DNA from 2 places in the Alteromonas sp. S005 genome. Region 1 is predicted to be linked to the other one. Evidence: predicted binding sites of a transcription regulator. Region 1 holds the regulator's gene; the other holds the start of a gene.
The links. Region 1 encodes LexA, which represses DNA repair genes until DNA is damaged. Its sites were predicted from a motif close to TACTGTATNNNNATACAGTA; they were not measured.
Positions count from the first base shown of each region.

Region 2: V7R55_RS15065 (putative DNA modification/repair radical SAM protein) is a predicted target of LexA. The motif match lies at 4,564-4,583, and genes of this name have one in related genera.

Region 1 is NZ_JAZETN010000010.1:39,391-48,603, forward strand. It holds gene ctaD (cytochrome c oxidase subunit I) at 1-11, opposite strand, end outside; gene coxB (cytochrome c oxidase subunit II) at 22-1,185, opposite strand; gene lexA (transcriptional repressor LexA) at 1,768-2,394, opposite strand; gene V7R55_RS12570 (hypothetical protein) at 2,507-6,067, opposite strand; gene V7R55_RS12575 (diguanylate cyclase) at 6,243-8,531, opposite strand; gene plsB (glycerol-3-phosphate 1-O-acyltransferase PlsB) at 8,812-9,213, shown strand, end outside.
Region 2 is NZ_JAZETN010000014.1:43,096-52,308, reverse strand. It holds gene V7R55_RS15090 (serine hydrolase domain-containing protein) at 1-414, opposite strand, end outside; gene V7R55_RS15085 (EF-hand domain-containing protein) at 787-1,035, opposite strand; gene trhO (oxygen-dependent tRNA uridine(34) hydroxylase TrhO) at 1,088-2,083, opposite strand; gene V7R55_RS15075 (VC2046/SO_2500 family protein) at 2,155-2,679, opposite strand; gene V7R55_RS15070 (response regulator) at 2,801-4,441, shown strand; gene V7R55_RS15065 (putative DNA modification/repair radical SAM protein) at 4,692-5,933, shown strand; gene V7R55_RS15060 (TIGR03915 family putative DNA repair protein) at 5,985-6,779, shown strand; gene V7R55_RS15055 (DUF6279 family lipoprotein) at 6,894-7,736, opposite strand; gene V7R55_RS15050 (ATP-dependent 6-phosphofructokinase) at 7,950-8,960, shown strand; gene V7R55_RS15045 (LytR/AlgR family response regulator transcription factor) at 9,076-9,213, opposite strand, start outside.

The DNA.
Region 1 (9,213 bases):
GCTTTGCTCATTTTTCTGCTCCTAGTTTCCGTTTGCCACTGCATTGACGTCTTTGGCCTGAACCATATCGCCAGTGTTATTACCCCACGCATTGCGCTCGTAAGTGACTACCGCTGCAATTTCTTTAAGGCTAAGCATTTTGCTAAACGCCTGCATAGCCGTACCCGACTTACCATGTAGGACAATGTCGATGTGACCTTGTTGATCTTCTAACGCCATCTTGCTGCCTTTAAGTGCTGGGAATACACCTGGTAACCCCTCACCATTTGGCATATGACAGGCTGCACACGTAGCGTTATACACGCGCTCGCCTTCTTTCATTAATTCGTCCATAGACATATTCATAGAAAGTAGACGCTGCTCTTCTTCTTTGGCTTTACGAACAATTTCTTCTTGTTCGCCCATCCATTTATCAAACTCAGCGGGCTCTTTAGCGATAACCACGACTGGCATGTAACCATGGTCTTTTCCGCACAGCTCAGCGCATTGCCCCCGATAAATGCCTGGCTCGTTGACCTTAGCCCAAGACTCGTTAATAAAGCCTGGATTTGCATCCTTTTTGACGGCGAAATCAGGGACCCACCACGAATGGATAACGTCGTCAGATGTAATAAGAAAACGCACCTTTTTCCCTGTTGGAATGACTAACGGACGATCAACTTCCAGTAAGTAATTGTCGGTTTTCTGAAATTTGTTTTCTATTTGCTCACGCTGAGTAGCAAGCAGAGAGTAAAACTCTACGTCGCTGTCCATATATTTGTAGTGCCATTTCCACTGAGAGCCGGTTACCAACACGGTCATGTCAGGCTCAGACGTATCTTCCATTGCTATAAGGGTGTTCGCCGCAGGCACAGCCATAAAGATTAGAATAAGAAAAGGAACAACGGTCCACGCAATTTCAACCTTCACGTTTTCGTGAAAATTAGCGGGCTTAGCTCCACGAGACTTACGATGTAGATACATTGAGGCAAACATAACCCCAAACACTACAACCGCAATCCCTACACATATAAAGAACATCAGCATATGAAGGTCATAAACCTGCCCGCTGATATCGGTTGCACCACGTCTTAAATTGAGTGAAGAAACTTCTTCACTAGCTTCTTGCGCAAGAAGCAATGGGGAAAGAAGCAAAATAGGTATACTAGAACACCATTTTGCAATAATGGTCGTTAGTTGTTTCACTCAGCACCTCCGTAATAGCAAGACCAAAAACGCTGATTTTTTTGCGCGATGCCCTACCAAATGGTTTGCGAACGATTGACCCATAACCTCAACTTGTAAAACAAATTTAGAGTCATTGTTATTATTTTGTTAATCTTTGTCTAAGAATTGCGCAATAATTCCGTGCCGTCTAGTCTTTTCTGTTAAAAATTTAACGAAGCGTTCAATTTTTAATCATTTGCAATGGCAGCCTAACGTTACGCTTTGAATAAAGGAGTAAATTGGTAGCTGTTGAGACGGGGTAAAATCAAACGCGCATTTTGAACAAGGCATGTGAGCTTACGAGCAATCATTTGAGCGAAAAATCAACGAGTAACGTGCTATCGATATTTATTTTCAAACAAATTTTCAAATAATGAATGCATACCTAAAAATTCATTCACAGGCAGAATGGCTTTTGCGTGCTGCTTAATATTTATACTTTAGGTCATGATTGGACGAGGTATTGCGCGCTGCTAACTTAAGAAAACTAGCAGAAATATAGCAACAAAAGGCATTAAAAAAGCGGCTAGGGCGCCGCTTTTTGCTGAAGATGTTAAAACCTTACATCCAGTCGGCGTTTCTTATGACACCCACGGCAATACCTTCTATGGCAAAAGGCTCGCTGGCAAGATCTACTTTAATTGGCGAAAACTCTTCATTTTCAGCATGAAGTAGGACTTCACGACCGCGTTTTTCTAAACGCTTAACCGTAACGTCTTCATCCACCCGCGCCACAACGACCTGACCATTGTGGACATCAGTCGTGCGATGCACCGCGAGGAGATCACCATCTAAGATACCGATGTCCTTCATACTCATGCCGTTTACACGAAGCAAAAAGTCTGCCTGAGGCTGAAACAAAGCAGGATCGACTTTGTAGTGCGATTCGACATGTTCTTGCGCCAAAATTGGCTCACCAGCCGCTACGCGCCCGATTAGAGGCAAACCTTCTTCTTCTGATGCTGTATCCTCAAGGGGGATATTGAGCTTAATACCACGGGAGGTACCAGGTAAGATTTCAATTACGCCCTTACGCGCCAATGCTTTCAAATGTTCTTCTGCTGCATTGGCAGAACGAAAACCAAGTTGACGAGCAATTTCCGCACGTGTAGGCGGCATTCCCGTTTCTTGCATGGTTGTTTTAATAAGTTCTAAAACTTCAGTTTGTCGAGCTGTGAGTGGGCGCATAAAAGACCTGTCTGTTCATACAGTTCCTGTAAGTATATACACCTAAAAACAAATAACAAGCACTTGCCGCGTCTTTTGCTACACGCATGAGTCTGCGACAAGTGCAGTATCCTTATTTTGCCAGAAGGGCCATGTCCGAGTTACCTATTTGTAGCTCCAACTCTCCATCACTGTTTTTGCGGGTACGCATACCATCAACGTTTTGCAGCCCCAATAGCGGACTGTGCCATACCGCATGCCCTTTATTATCAATCTCAACTACTTGGTACCCGATGCTGTCATAGTAATCATACGAATAGTCGTAATCATCTGGCTGATGGATGGCGAGGATCGACTGGTTAGACGATGTCGTTGGTATAGCTGCTATCTTCTGAGGGTAAAAAGACAGCGCTATAGTCTCTTTCAATGCTAATGCTTCGCTTGTCACGTCATACACATTGATCGTTGAATAATCTCTGTCCAGACACACAAACTCAAGGTCACTATCGCTATCAAAATTTACTGTGAGCAGTTGATCGCAAGTAGTTTCCAACTCATTTAACTCAACAAACTCACCGTCCTGCATTTTATAGAGCTTTAACGAACGATACCCCCCGACAGCAAAATAATGCACTCCATTACTTTCTGAAACAGCCAGCGCGTTGATTGAAAAATCGTTGTTGATCGCGTCAATTAGCACCTGATTTTCAATATCAAACGCTTTAAGTCGATCGTTTTCCACGACAACTGCATCAGCGTAACTGTCGCTATTCACATCTAGTGCTTCAATAAATGATATTTGACTGTTGTGATTTTGACTCAGTGTCCACTGAACAGAATTATCCGAAAGTCTCACCACATTGAACGACGAATTATAGTCCAGCGCCCCTATAAATAACTCACCCACACCGTCATTATTGTAGTCTGTAACAACGGGCTTGCTGTCGTTATAGGCGTCTTCACCAACTTCGCCACTTATCGCAAACTCATCGTCTTTGTTTACTGATAAAATTTGAATAGATGAATCGTAATTGCTTGTGTCACTGACAAAGACAGCTCTTTCGTCATTGTCACCGTAGGGAGCCCAGCCTGCAGCGTGATATTTATAAGCGCGCGGCGCACTTTCAATATCTGCCAATGCATACTCACCGCTAGCGTTCTGTTGTGCGACTAAAACTTGGTTGTCACCAGTCCAAATGATATCTGGCACATTGTCGTTATCTAAATCATCGATAAGAAGTGACATAGCGCTGTACGTGTTGTGAGCGATAGCCCACTGCTCAGAAATTTGACCCGCATCGAATGCAAAGCCTTTCACCTGTCCCCACTGACATTCGGATACCACCACGAGCCCTTTAGCAGCTGAGCTTTCATTGGTGTAGGCTATATCGCAAATGTCTGGATGTTCCAGCGTGGCTAAACTGTTTTTAGATACTGCTGAGTAAATTGAGATATGGTTCCAACTATCAGCACCGATGATTTCATCGACACCATCGTCATTCATATCGCCCACCACAACAAACATGTTGCTAAACCCGCTGCCATACAGCCATTGGTTGGTACCACTGTCAATGTCAAATACGTAACCGTTGTTCGTCACCATCTCTATCGAAGCGTCATCATCTACATTACCAAAAGCAATATTATTAACGCCGTCGATATCATACTGCTGTAACTGTTCACCCGTTTGAACATCAACAATGACAATCGCGTTCGGATCATAATAGTCATCACCGTATAAATAAGCGACTTCATCAATTCCATCGCCATTGATGTCATAAAACAATCCAGAAACTATACTTCCTTCTACAACGAACACCGCTTCGGCATTACTTTCACGGTCTTTTATAACAGACAAACCCTGTTGTGTAAGAAGGTAGATCTCATCGTTATTGTCACCGTCAACATCCTGGGAATGCACGCCCCTAATTTCACCTTTAGTGGGCAATTTATAGGGGTATACGTAGGTATTTTTGAGCGAATTTCCCTCTAACGAAAAAGTACCCACATTTCGCTCATTAATTGATACAAGCTCTTTTACACCATTAGATGAAGCGACTGCAAATCCGTGATTATAAATTGGTGTCATCGCCGTTACGCGTGCGTACGCTGGGGCTTTATTTGCGTAAGCCTTGATCTCTAGGGTTTGTAAATTCTCCTCGCCATCTAAGCTAGCAAAATTAAAAATATATGTTTGCTCGTTGAACAACTGACTCTCAGGTACCTGCCAAGTCAATAAGCCTTCATCATCGAGGGTTACGCCTTCAGGCGCTGATACAAGCTGCCCTGCAGAGTCACTATTAATTTGATCGGGGTCCGTCATACTCACAGTGAACTCGACGTAACCACCAGCAGCTACCGATTCAGGCATATTGGAAACGGCAAGTGTCATTGGGGAGTCACTAATAGTAATAAACAATGGTTGCGACTCAACAACGTTAACACCGTCGGACACTACCATAGTTACTTTAAGTTCATCGCCGAACACCGCGTTGTATGCAGGCAATGTATTACCGCTAACGCCTTCTAAAACAACGTTGTTAATATACCAACGGTAGGATACTGACAAATCAGATTCAGGCGTATCAGAGTCGTAATAATACCCCTCATCAACGGTTATATCGTCAGACGTGTAAACAGGGTCATAAGCAAAGTAATAAGGTTCACCTGCAACGGGAGGTGCTGAAATAGTTTCTATATCGGATAGAACAATATTCGCGATATTGCTGCTTGCAAAGGTCTCGATACTGCTGAAAAACACGCCAACATCATAGGTGTCATCGCCGTCGGAATCTTCACCATAGCGAACCGCGCCCTGCATTAAATCTATGCCTGCCGTTTTATCGCCTTTTACGACAAGGGAACCTTGGTAAGCATAAGGTAGCCCTCCTTCCTCAGACAAGTAAGAAAACTCTAGTTTACCTTTAGAGCCGATATATATTGTCCCCTCAAATTCAGAGGAGTAACTAATACTTCTCACACCATCAAAAGAGGTAGCGTTTATTTTGTAGGTCTCGCCGTTAAACGTAGCAGTCAGATATTGTGTGTATTCTTCGTTGTAATAACCCGTGCGTGAGTCGTAGCTTAAATCAGCTTTCATTAGCCCTTTTAGCGTTACGCGTTGGCTACCTCTTCCTACCGAAAGACTCGTGAAATATGATGTGGCCTCAAAGTTGTCGTCGTCTGATTTAGTAATAGCGACTGAAAGTTGGCCGTCGTGATACGCATTTAGGTAGTAGTGAAGGCATTGGTCATAATCGACAACTATTGTTCCTATACCCGTTTCCAAGTTCAGGTTTCCAGAGTAAGAAATAGAGCCTGAATCCGAACACGGTGTGGTACCCTCAATATTGCCGTTGGCATCTACAAGCTCTGATACCTCGAACAGGTCTAAATAAGGTGAACTCGTGATATCTTCACCGAAAAGTGCCACATAGACGTTTTGCACAGCACTAAGATCGGCTGTTGCCACTTTTGTTGCGCCCGTATAACCATTGTCAGCGTAGCTCTTAGCTGCAGAATCTAGTTGTGCAGTAGAGTAGTCTAATGGATTCGACAGAATTTCTAACGCGGTAGGCTCAGGAGGAGGTGCAGGCGTTGGGTTAGGAGACGAGTCAGCCCCTCCTCCGCCACCACAAGCCGTTAGAGCTATAACAGAAAAAAGGCCAGAAAAACCCAAGCGCGAAGTGTTCATGCGTCGTCCCTGATTTGTAAGGCATGATGGCTTTTCATTAGTCAAAAGCTCAAAACACGCCTAATTTTGTTAACTACAGTGAAATATTATCTTCTTATAGCGTATCTTTGTTTACCACACAATCATCACTTTTAAGGATAAGCATGGCTCTAAGACTTTTAACAAAGAAAAATTCTCAGTCATCATCCCATACTACTTGATTTCGGCCTTGCTCTTTTGCTTTGTAGAGGCATTTATCTGCCGCAGATAAAAGCGCGCTGAAATCTGCGCCATAGGTATTATCGATAAAGGTTGCACCTATACTAATAGAAAGCTTTATTGTGTCGGTTTTGTAGGTAACAAGACTTTCTTCCACTGCGATACGAAGCGCTTCTAACTGTGTATTAATTTCTTTTTTATTTTTACCCATTCTCACAATAGCAAACTCTTCACCACCTAGTCTGGCAACCACATTCGGCTCGCTGTTTTGTTTAGCTATTTTCCTTGCAAGCGTAATAAGCGCCTGGTCACCCGCATCATGTCCGTAGGTATCATTTACCTTCTTAAAATAATCAATATCAACAATCGCAACGCAGGCACTTAAATGCTGTTTCGAAAATGCTATACATTCATCAATAAATGCCCTTCGGTTGTACAAGCCCGTCAACGAGTCCGTCATAGCTAATTGCCGTAGCTTTTCCTCTGCGACGGCGCGTGCATCTTCTAATTCTACCGCATAGAAAAGGCCAGCTAACGCATCGAGTAGAGGCTGTAAAAACTTTGCATCTTCTACATTGTATGTCTCAAATTTGTTGGCTAAACCAATCATGCCCACCACTCTATCTTTGACCTTGATCGGCAGCCCTAAAAATCGACTAATGCGCGGGTGTCCTTTCGGCACCCCTTTTGAGTTTGGATGGGTCCCTGAAGTATTACTTATCGTTACTTCACCGGTTAAAATAGTGGTACCAAAAAGGTTGTCGAAGCTACTGAAATATAGGTTCCTTTTTTTGTACTCGTTATATTGTGTGAAACTGGTGCTGTCCCACACTATTTCAGAAATGGCGTGAATAAACAGCTTTGAATCATCGCCTTCCCCTTTCATTTGGCCAATGAAAGCAAACTGACTATCTGAGATATCAATAAGCTCCGGTAATACCGTTTGGCAGGCCAAAGTTAAGTCGTTGCTCTGAAGATAGGAGGCACGGGTCTTATTGATAAATTGCAGTAGCTGGGTTTTCTTTTTCTCGTGAAGCTCGCTTTCCATTCTTTGCGTAATGTCTCGATGAATACCAGCAACGCGGATAGCCTTACCCGTAATGTCAAATTCCACGGTTTTTCCATAGCTTTCAACCCAGACCCACGAACCATTGGTATGTTTCATGCGAAAAGTGGTGTTGAAAACCTTGCTCTTTCCAGTGATGTGTTCGTTTAATTGCTTTTCTACTTTTACATAGTCCGCAGGGTGGATTAGCTGCCTGAAAAAGCGAGAGCTAGTATCGTAATACTCATATTCAAGACCGACGATGTCACACCAACGTTTGTTAACCTGATTTACATCCGCGGCCAAATTCCAATCCCACGTACCTAATTCAGAGGCCTCCAATAAGAGCCGCATGCGCTGGTTTGTTGTGTGAAGTTTGTCTTCAACATATTTTTGATCGCTGGTATCGAAAAGAAATGCTTGCACTGAATACAGCATCCCGTCCTCACGAAAACTCGCCGTTGAGATCATACTTACCCAAATGGTACGCGTGGGCGTGGCTATTTGAAGACGGCATGAATGGGTTTCAACACCTTCCATATGCGCCTGCATAGCAAAAGTAAAATCGCTTTCAGCAACTTGAGTTAGCACATCGCCAAACTCGACTGCGCCACTGAGTAAGTCCTGCGCCGATATGCCCAATACGCGCTCACTATTTTGAGAAATATGAACTAGCTGAAGGGACGTTGTGCTCCGCCATGTGGCCAAAACTATGGGAGACTTTTCGATCAGTCCGTGTTCACGCTTCAGTGCCTCATGCTCTCTGGAAAGCGAAATGTGTTTGCTTACAAGTCCGCCTATTCTGTCTAAGACTTTTAAATATTTATCTTCAATTTCTCGAGGAACCGTATCAATAAGACATACGGCGCCAACAACTTCATCGTTAACTTCAATGGGGGTTCCCGCATAAAAGCAGATGTGCGGTTCACCAGTCACAAGTGGATTATTCTTAAACCTAGGGTCATCATGTGCATTGTTTACGACAATTTGTTTGCGTTCTTGCACAACATGATTACAAAAAGCATGCTCTCGACTCACTTTAGAAAGTGCAGTTCCATACCGTGCTTTGAATGTCTCCTCAAATTCCCCAACAATTCCTATTAGCGCAATAGGTACTTTGTATGCTCCTGCTAACACAACCATAAGATCGTCAAGATCTAACGGCACATCATTACCAAGCAAAATATCATCAATTGTCTTTAATCGCTTTCGATCATCCACTATTACAAACTCACATTCATTTATCTTTATAAAAATAGTTTCTGACTTAGCTTATAGCAATTTAAATACTGCTAATGTTGCATTGCTAAAAAGGCCAGTGAGCCTTACCCTAGAAAATGCCCCGAAAAATATAAAAACACAGGCGCTTTTGAACTTCTTGAACTTACAGCTAGGTAGAGAGTCTGTAATACAAGCAAATCAATAACATTGGCCCATCGCGAGATTGCGATGCGATTGTGTTACACTTCACTCGTCTTTATTTCATAGGATTACATAATTCATGTCGTGGATGCGAAAAGCCCTTTTGTCGGTATTTCATTATCCTGTTAAGTTACTGGTTAAAGCCCACAGTATTCCAGTAAACGTTGAAACCGAATTAGGAATAGATAAAAGCAAACCCATTGTCTATCTACTTCCCACTAACTCAGTGACAGACCAGCTTGCGCTGAGAATGTCGACCAAGTACCTAGGTCTACCGAGCCCAACAGACGCACTTACACTGGCGGGTAGAGAGTATTCGTCTACTCTGTTTTTACGTAAAACTCAGCCTCTCTTTCGCTCGTCAGCCAAAGATACGGGTATTGAAGACGTGTTCACTGAACTTTTTCACTTGCACAGAGACCACGAAAACCTCGACCTACAGGTAGTTCCTGTGTATGTGACTTGGGGCCGAGCACCAGGG
Region 2 (9,213 bases), on a different contig from region 1:
CTTAATTAAAAACGATATAAATGACTTAGCCATTGATTGAGAGTGAAAATAGGATTCCTTTGAAAAACCATTAAAGTATTTCTCGTAGAGAATTTCGTCGTTACGAATGACGATAAGAGACGTAGTTTGAGACTTCAAAGCCCAGTCGTCGAAAGAATCAAAACCAGATACTTCTAGTCGTCTGTCAAATAGCGACTCAATATATTGCTCTTTGGATTTGGATTGGAAGTTTGATGGTGAATTACTTTCTTCAATCGAACGCTTAGGGAAGAATTGATAATCGTTAATATCTGCAACATGCATTGTTACTAAACGAAAAACATACGTTGGTGAATATTGTATGGAGAGCAGTAATGCAAATGCGCAGACCAAAGCAAAAAGGAATATCGTTAACGACATTACTAATTTTTTCATAAACATTCCCTGTTACTCTTTTTTTGTCCCCTCAAAATAATACGCGATTACCAATATCTGTAAACTATTCGGTCGCCAACCCGATGAACGAAATAGTAAATTTGATCCAAGCGAGTGTCCGCCTATTGTCTGGAACGGTCTCGCGAGTTAGAAATATCCAATGTCCGCTTTACGCTCAAAGCAGCCATCCAACAAAAAACATTTAAAACTAAATTTGACAACTCATACCAGCGCAAAATTCAAGCATAAAAAAACGGGTGCTTTACACAGCACCCGTTTTAACGATTTCTTTTTGCGTAGCTATAAGCTTTTCAGAAACACTCAATAGAGCATACACAAAACCTAGCGATGGTATGGATTACTGAGTAGAACCTAGTACTCCCACCATCCTTCTTGCCACCACTCCAAAAACTCTTCGAAGTCGATATAACCATCGTCGTTACTATCGATAAGCTTAAAGCCTTCTTGTACGTGGCTAGCTTTAGTCTTTGGTGAGATTACGGTTAGAAGCTCGATGAACTCAGGTAAATCGATTTGGCCATTGCCATCACGATCAAAAAAGCTGAAGTCCTTTCTAATTTCTTCAATTTTAGATTCTGAAAGTTGAGTGCTCACTCGCATTCCTTATTTCAACTGCAATAAACACGAGTGTAACGCCCTTCTTTCTAGCTGTCTACGCCTGATTTTCTTTTGCTTTAAGTGCGCGTAAACGTTGAGCTTCTGCTTTTTCCTGACGCTTTTGTTCCATTGTCAAACGCGCTTCGGTGCCAACGTGTTCTTGCTGACGCTCTTTCGCTAGTTGTACCTGCTTTTCACGTTCTCTAAAGCGAGCAATTTGATCGTCCGTGTGAGTACCGAAGCAGTGTGGACAGCTTACGCCTGGCTCATACTTATCGCTTTGCTTGTCTTCTTCGGTAATAGGAAGTCGACACGCGTAGCACTGCTCATAGTGACTCTTCTCAAGGTCGTGGTTTACCGCAACGCGATTATCGAATACAAAGCAGTCGCCTTCCCACATAGACTCTTCTTTCGGCACATCTTCAAGATACTGTAATATACCGCCTTCTAAGTGGTAAACCTCTTCAAACCCCTGCTCTTTCAAATACGCTGTCGACTTTTCACAGCGAATACCGCCGGTACAGAACATGGCCACTTTTTTATTTTTTGACGGGTCGAGTTCTTTCTCTACGTATTCTGGAAATTCGCGGAACGTATCAGTTTTAGGGTCAATGGCGTTCTTGAAAGTGCCAATTTCTATTTCATAACCGTTTCGGGTGTCAATTACGGTTACATCAGGATCGCTTATAAGCGCATTCCAATCTTTAGGCTTGACGTAAGTGCCTACGGTTTGGCGAGGGTCGATACCTTCAACGCCCATAGTCACGATTTCTTTTTTAAGTTTCACCTTTGTGCGATAGAACGGCTGTTCGTCGTGAAGTGATTCTTTGTAAGAGATTGGATTGATACGTTCATCACTGTTCAGATAAGCAAGCAATGCGTCAATACCTTCACGGGTACCAGAAACTGTACCGTTAATGCCTTCGTGGGCAAGAAGAAGCGTACCTTTGATACCATTTGCTTCCATAGTTTCTAGAAGCGGCTGGCGGATTTCTTTAAAGTTTTCAAGCGCAACAAACTTATACATTGCGCATACAATATATTTAGACATATTTTAACCTTTGCTGATTGGAGCGTAAGACCAGTGCAAAAATGCGGCGCGGAATATATCAAAACTGAGCGTTAAAAACTAGAGTAGATCCCGTTATCACGCTCGCCTTGCGAAGATATAATATCGTAAAGTAACGTATTATCTTCTTTTATGGCGTTGTCATATTGCCTTTTTAAGCGTTTCTGCGTCGCTAGACTGCAGTTGTCTACAACGTCATCCGGGATGCGTTTTGCGTCATCGGTTTGAGCTAACGGTGCGGGTTTCATACTAAGATGCAGGCGTGCGCCTTCGTAGTCTGTTGCGACCAAATTTGAATGCACACGCATATCTACCCACTCGCTTTCACTGGCAGATAATGAAGGGCGTCTGTAGTGATTTAATGCCGCGAGTTGTGCCTCAATACTATTTCGGGCGTCAGCGTCTGACGTTGCAGCTTCAATTTCAAAGGGTTCAGCTACGCTATGTTGCTGCATTGCAAGGTATAACGAGAACAATGCTCCCTGCGATGACGCACGAGCAAGTACACGACTTCGCTCCCAGTAAATACTGGGATCTAGTGTTGTTTGTTCACTTGCTGAGGCTAAATCTGGTGACATTCGTACACAGTGCTGGTTATGTATACGTATGTTGTCGGCAAGATAATGTTTTTCTTAAGCTTATTTTCTAAAGTTAGATATACTTTCAAATTATGATAGTGCGTTTATTCACGGATTCGAAATGCAATTTAGCAACAAACAAGTATTGATTGTTGAGGACCAGCGTCCTTTCCTTCTGCTTCTGAAAGGACTAATGCACTCAATGGGCGCGTCTGATGTCGTGACTAAGTCTTCTGCTGAACAAGCGGTATCGCTGTGTAAAAAACACAAATTTGATATTGTAATTTGCGACTTACATTTGGGTGCCGAAACCAAAAATGGCTATGAACTGATAGAAGAGTTGCGCACGCGCAGGCTAATAAACCCCACTTCAGTGTTTGTTCTTATCAGTGCTGATAGCGCTCGCCCTGTAGTGCTTGGCAGTATTGAGCGGCGCCCCGATGACTTTCTAATAAAACCTTTTTCACAAGTGCAGCTAAAATCTCGAATTGTTCGTGCGTGGCAAAAAAGACAATTTCTTCATCAAGCGTTCAGCTTGATAGATCAAGGTGAATACAACAGCGCCATAGACCATATTGAAGCGCTTTTAGAAGCCCCTCGTCATTACAAAGGTCATTGTGAACAATTGCTAGTGGAGCTCTATTGGCGCATAGCTCAACCTAGAAAGGCGCTGGACGTATTAAGAAATTACATCGACGGAAAGCCAGTGCTATGGGCACAGATAGCTATTGGAAGAACCTATCTACTGTTGAACGAACATGAAAAAGCGATATCCATTGCCAAGAAAACGTTAAAACGGAACCGATTCAATGCTGATGCTCACGATATTCTTGCGCAAGCGCACCATGCCTTGGAAGCTGGTGAAAAGGCCCTAGATTCAATTAAAGAGGCAATTAAACTATCGCCCTTCTCTTTACCTCGCCACTTTAAGGCTTGTGAAATTGGCCGGGAAAATGATGATTTAGTGCTAGCAGCCAACTCTAGCCAAGCAATTTGGGATTTATCAAAACGCACTGTACATAAGAAAAGTTTGCATTGGTGCGGCATGATACGCAGTTTGCTTGATGTTGCTGAGTCAGCGGACGATAAAAAGCAGCGTAATAAGTATCAACAAGAAGCGTTACTCACGTTACAACGGGGTAAATTTGATGAGTACCTGTACAAAATGGATAGGGATTTCGACGTAGATATTTTTGGCAATATTATAAATGCAAGAATAAGTGCGATTGACGGAAAGCTTATCGATGCAAAGCGTCATCTTAACAAGTCGCAAACGCAACTTGATGATAAATACTCAGAGGTACCCACTGCATTTATTCCAGATAGCATTAACGTTATGTACAAACTCGGAGAATTTGACGACGCGTTAGCGCTAAACGCCATTCTTAGCGCTAGAGATGAGGTACTCGACCAAAACAGTTCAAAGATGCTGGAGACCCAAGCGCAAAGCGCACAAAAAAGCCTTGCTAGCTACCAGCAGTTTAATCGTGAGGGTATTCAACACTATCAGCAGCAAGACTATGAGCGCGCCAAAGCTTCATTTGCACTCGCTCAAGGTTTCGCCCCGGTGAATACAGGCGTAGCACTAAACTTGCTTCAGTGTCTTCTTCAGATAGCGATACAAGAAGATAAAGCCGAAGTGAAGTTAGTAAACGAGTGTAAACGACTGTTTAAGCTTATCGACGATATGCCTCTAAAAAAAACCTATAAAGAAAAATACGACAACATTCGAGATGAACTATCTAAATTTATAGGGTTTTAGCTTTAGCTTATTTTAATCGGTTAACAGCGAGATAGTCTTCGCCGTCACTCACCGGTGTCAATCCTGAATAGGGCCAATCCCGCCAACATTAAATCTTCACCTTCATTTACCAAGTGCAATTGTACTGTATATATATACATGCTATAACACTTTCACTCTCAGCCTAGATTACAAAACACGTTTAGTCGTGTTTGTAACAGAATTACTAGGCTGTTTGACTGTAATTGCTTAAAGGAAAGTTAAATCTGCGATGCACGACAGACTGATACAAAAGCTAGAAATTCTCTCCGATGCGGCTAAGTACGACGCATCTTGCGCGAGTGGTTCGGCAGGTAAACGACAAGCAGGGAAATCCGAGAAGACTGGTATAGGTTCACTAACCGGTGGTTCGGGTATATGCCATAGTTTCACACCCGACGGAAGGTGTGTTTCGCTGCTTAAGATCCTTATGACAAACTACTGTATCTATGATTGTCATTATTGCATTAATAGGGTTTCAAGCAATGTTCAGCGGGCGCGCTTTACGGTTAAGGAAACGGTCGATTTAACTCTAAATTTCTATAAGCGCAATTACATTGAGGGCTTGTTTTTAAGCTCGGGGATTGTGGGTTCACCCGATATCACCATGGAAAGCATGGTTCGTATTGCGAAATCATTACGTCTTGACCATGGGTTTAAGGGATATATTCACCTTAAAACTATCCCGAATGCGTCGCCGGAATTACAAGCTGAGGCAGGTCTTTATGCAGACAGGCTTAGTATTAATGTGGAAATGCCTACACAGTCATCGCTAAACAAGTACGCCCCAGAAAAAGATCTTGGCGGTATTCACGGTTCGATGAATACGCTAAAAGAAAAAATTGCAGAGCATAAACTAGACAAGACATTTTCAGGCAAGCGCCCTCCCCGTTTTGCACCTGGAGGGCAGTCTACGCAAATGATTATAGGTGCTGACGGGTCAAATGATAAAACCATTTTAGGAACAAGCGTTAAGCTTTATAGCGATCAAAAACTTCGTCGTGTTTATTATTCGGCATTTTCCCCTATTCCTGATGCGTCGGAAGTTTTACCGCTGAAACCTGCACCATTAATACGAGAGCACCGACTGTATCAGGCAGACTGGCTCTTACGCTTTTATGGTTTCGGCTTAGATGAAATTTTGCAAGATGACATGTTAGATATGGACTACGATCCCAAGCTTGCGTGGGCATTACGTAACCGTCATCTATTTCCTATTGATTTAAACAAAGCTGACAAACAGATGCTGCTACGCGTTCCTGGTCTTGGCGCCCGAACGGTACAGAAGATTTTGTCTATAAGGCGTAATACCAAGCTTAACTGGGTCGACCTTACTAAAATGCGGCTACCCCTTAAAAAATTGAAGCCTTTTATCAGCGTGGGAGATTACTTCCCTGATATCCATTTACTCGACAGTACTAATTTCGAGCTTCAGTTCAAACAGCCTGAACAGTTTGAGCTATTTGGCGCTTGAGTGTGCTGTAGACGCAGCTATGTTAAGCCGTAGACTAAAAGGTAGCTTTATATGAAGACCATTACCATTACTTCAATACCTGGCTTTGATGAATGGCGGGAAGCCTCACGAGAGTGCATTGCCAAGCGTATTCCCCCTGAACATATTATTTGGCAGAGCGCTCATTCTGTACAAGACGATCTCTTCGGCAGTGGCGATGATCAATGCAAAAGCAAAAGGCCGCAAAGTAACCTTAATATTCCTAAATCTACACTGATACTTTTAAAGTACGCCCTGTGCCATAACGATGATAATCGATTTGCGCTTTGTTACCGGGTGTTGTGGCGTGTCGTGTATGAAAATAGGCAACTTATTCAAATGAAAACTGACGACGATGTTATCCAGCTTTTCGCTATGGCGAAAGCGGTAAAACGTGACGCTTACAAAATGAGTGCCTTCCTAAGATTTAGAGAAATAAACCTAGAGGGGCAAGAGCATTTTGTCGCCTGGTATGAACCTGAGCATTTCAGTCTAGAGATAAAACTCAACTTCTTCCAAACCCGTTTTAAGAATATGCGGTGGTCTATCTTAACCCCCTACCGCGCAGCTCATTGGGATACCGAAACACTAGTTTTAGAAGATAATCCCGATTCAAGCGTAGTGCCTGACGATGACCGCATTGAGAAATATTGGCTGACCTATTACGCCAACATATTTAATCCTGCGCGTATCAAGACAAGTGCGATGTTAAATCAAATGCCGAAGAAGTACTGGAAAAATATGCCAGAGACATCGCTGATAGGCGATATGATAAAACATTCGGACGCCCGTGCTAGAAAGATGATCAGCGATGGCAATAAGCATTGAGCTAATCCAAATGAGTTAATATAAACATGCCTGGCCCTTTATCTTTGGGCCAAGCTTTAGTCTAACCTTAATTTAGCTTTGCTCTAGCACTGGAGTGACTTTGAGAAAGTAAATTTAGTTTCTAAAGTTCTCTACGGTATCAATCAGGTCGTCTATATTTTCGACAAGGGTCTCTCGCTGCTCGTTTGTTAGCGTGGTAAAAAGTTCGGATATTAACGTAGCGCTAACGGTTATATTATGGGCGCTACTTTGCTTGTAAATATCACTTTTATAGCTATCTGGGTTTTGCATTAGGTCAACGAGTTCTGCTTCGAAGTTGTCGTTAAATTTACGGGTTACAAATAGCTTTCGTGCCGCATTTTGAATATTCCTGCGATAAGTCAGCCATTCCCCCCCCGTGGAAATAAACTGGGTCGCGTACGTGGACACTAACTGCTTTTGTTCGCTAGTTAGCTTGCCTATGCGTTCACTGATGGTCTCCTCAATGCGCTCAACACGGTCTTTTAACCGTTCTTCTTCAGACTTTTCCAGCGCCTCTTTTCGCTCTTCTTCTTCCTCTTTGTTATCTTTCTCAAGGGCAGCAAAAAGCGTAACAACTTGTTCGTCATCAAGTGTTTTTGCAATTTGTGCAAGCTCAGGGCTAACTTCATCACGCACCCTTTCCCAATGCGCTCTTGCGCCTACAAGATGCTCCTGTACAGAGTTTGAATCTAAGCGGCCTTCTTTGATTTGACGCTTAATTTCGATAAGTTGAGCTTGGTAACGCTTAAGTTCAGAGGTTTTATGCCAGCGTAGCCAGTTTTGTAGATAGTCATCGAACTTTTCTTCTTGCTCATCTTTAAGTTCAATATAGTCGTCCATGTACCAGTAAACCCACCAATCCAAGTTGTTGTAGGCTAATTTGGAGCTGCATGAAGCAAGAAACACCACAGAAATAAATACTAACAGTACACGCATAACTTATCCTTTTTTGTTAACTACGCTATTTGCGGTAAATTCGCTTACTTATAAATTCAATTGAAAAGCAGACGTAAATAGTCAAGCGCTCAAGACTCGTTCTGCACTGTTCCTTTGAGTTATTTAAATTCCCTACGAAACACATGTTCACTTTACGTCTTGTTACCTTAACGTTACCTTAATTGTTATGCTGGTAAAAAGAAGGATTTTAATGTGTCAAAACGTGTCGCAATTTTAACCTCTGGTGGCGATGCACCAGGTATGAATGCATGTATACGTGCTGCAATTATTGCGTGCCAGAAAGCGAACTATACTTTGCTTGGCTATAAGCATGGATACAATGGACTATTACAACAAGAGTATATTCCCCTTTCACTCGACTCTACTCACAACTTGATTCAACAAGGCGGTACCATACTACACAGTGCAAGGTGTAAAGAGCTTAAAAGCCAAGAAGGAATTAAAAAAGCCGCTAACAACTTAATGAAGGCAGAGATTGATACGCTTATTGTGATTGGCGGCGATGGCTCGTTTCGTGGTGCCGCTGAACTAGAGAAAGAATGGGACGGCCAAATTTTGGGGATACCCGGTACGATAGATAACGATATTAGCGGCACAGACGCAACCATCGGCTATTTTACTGCTATTGATACGGCCATGAGTTCTATCGATAAAGTTCGCGACACTGCTGATGCATTCGAACGTATTTTTCTTATAGAAGTCATGGGCAGAAACGCAGGCTTTTTAGCATTGAATGCTGCGCTTTCATCTGCAGCTGACTATGTCGTGGTACCGGAGTTTTTCGATTCTGCTGAAAAAGAGATAGAAAAGCTTGTTGCCCAGATTAAAGCCCAGCGTGCGTTAAAAGGGCCAGTTAGTTTCATCGTTGTCGTTGCTGAAAATGTGTGGCCAAATGGTTTAGCTGGCCTTACTGATGCATTGCAGAACCATGATATTAGCGACGTCAGGCCGGTAACCTTAGGTCATGTTCAACGTGGCGGTTCGCCTGTTGCTCAGGACAGATTACTCGCAACGACACTAGGAGAATTTGCTATAAGTTTAGTAGGTAGCGACATTACCAATATTATGGTGGGTGAAGTAAATCAACGCCCTGTCACTGTCCCCCTTTCCAAAACGTGGGAAAACACCAAACCCCTGGACGAGGCGCGTGTTGATGCTATGCGTACGCTCATGAATGAGCGATACAGCAAGCAATTGAACTAACGGTTTACCCTGTAACAAAACAGCTGCGAGCTTGGTTGTTACTTAAAACCACAAACAGAAAAGGCGTTGTCTAGTTTTAAACAACGCTTTAGCCGTTAATACCAATAAAGCTAGATTACATTTTCATAGCCGCTTTCACTTTATCTCGATGACTGCGGCTTACCTTAAGCTCTGTATCGTTTTGGAGTATTAAGTGGTACTCGCCACTAATATGACTGACTAGCTTTTTAACAAAGCGAATATTCGCTATAGC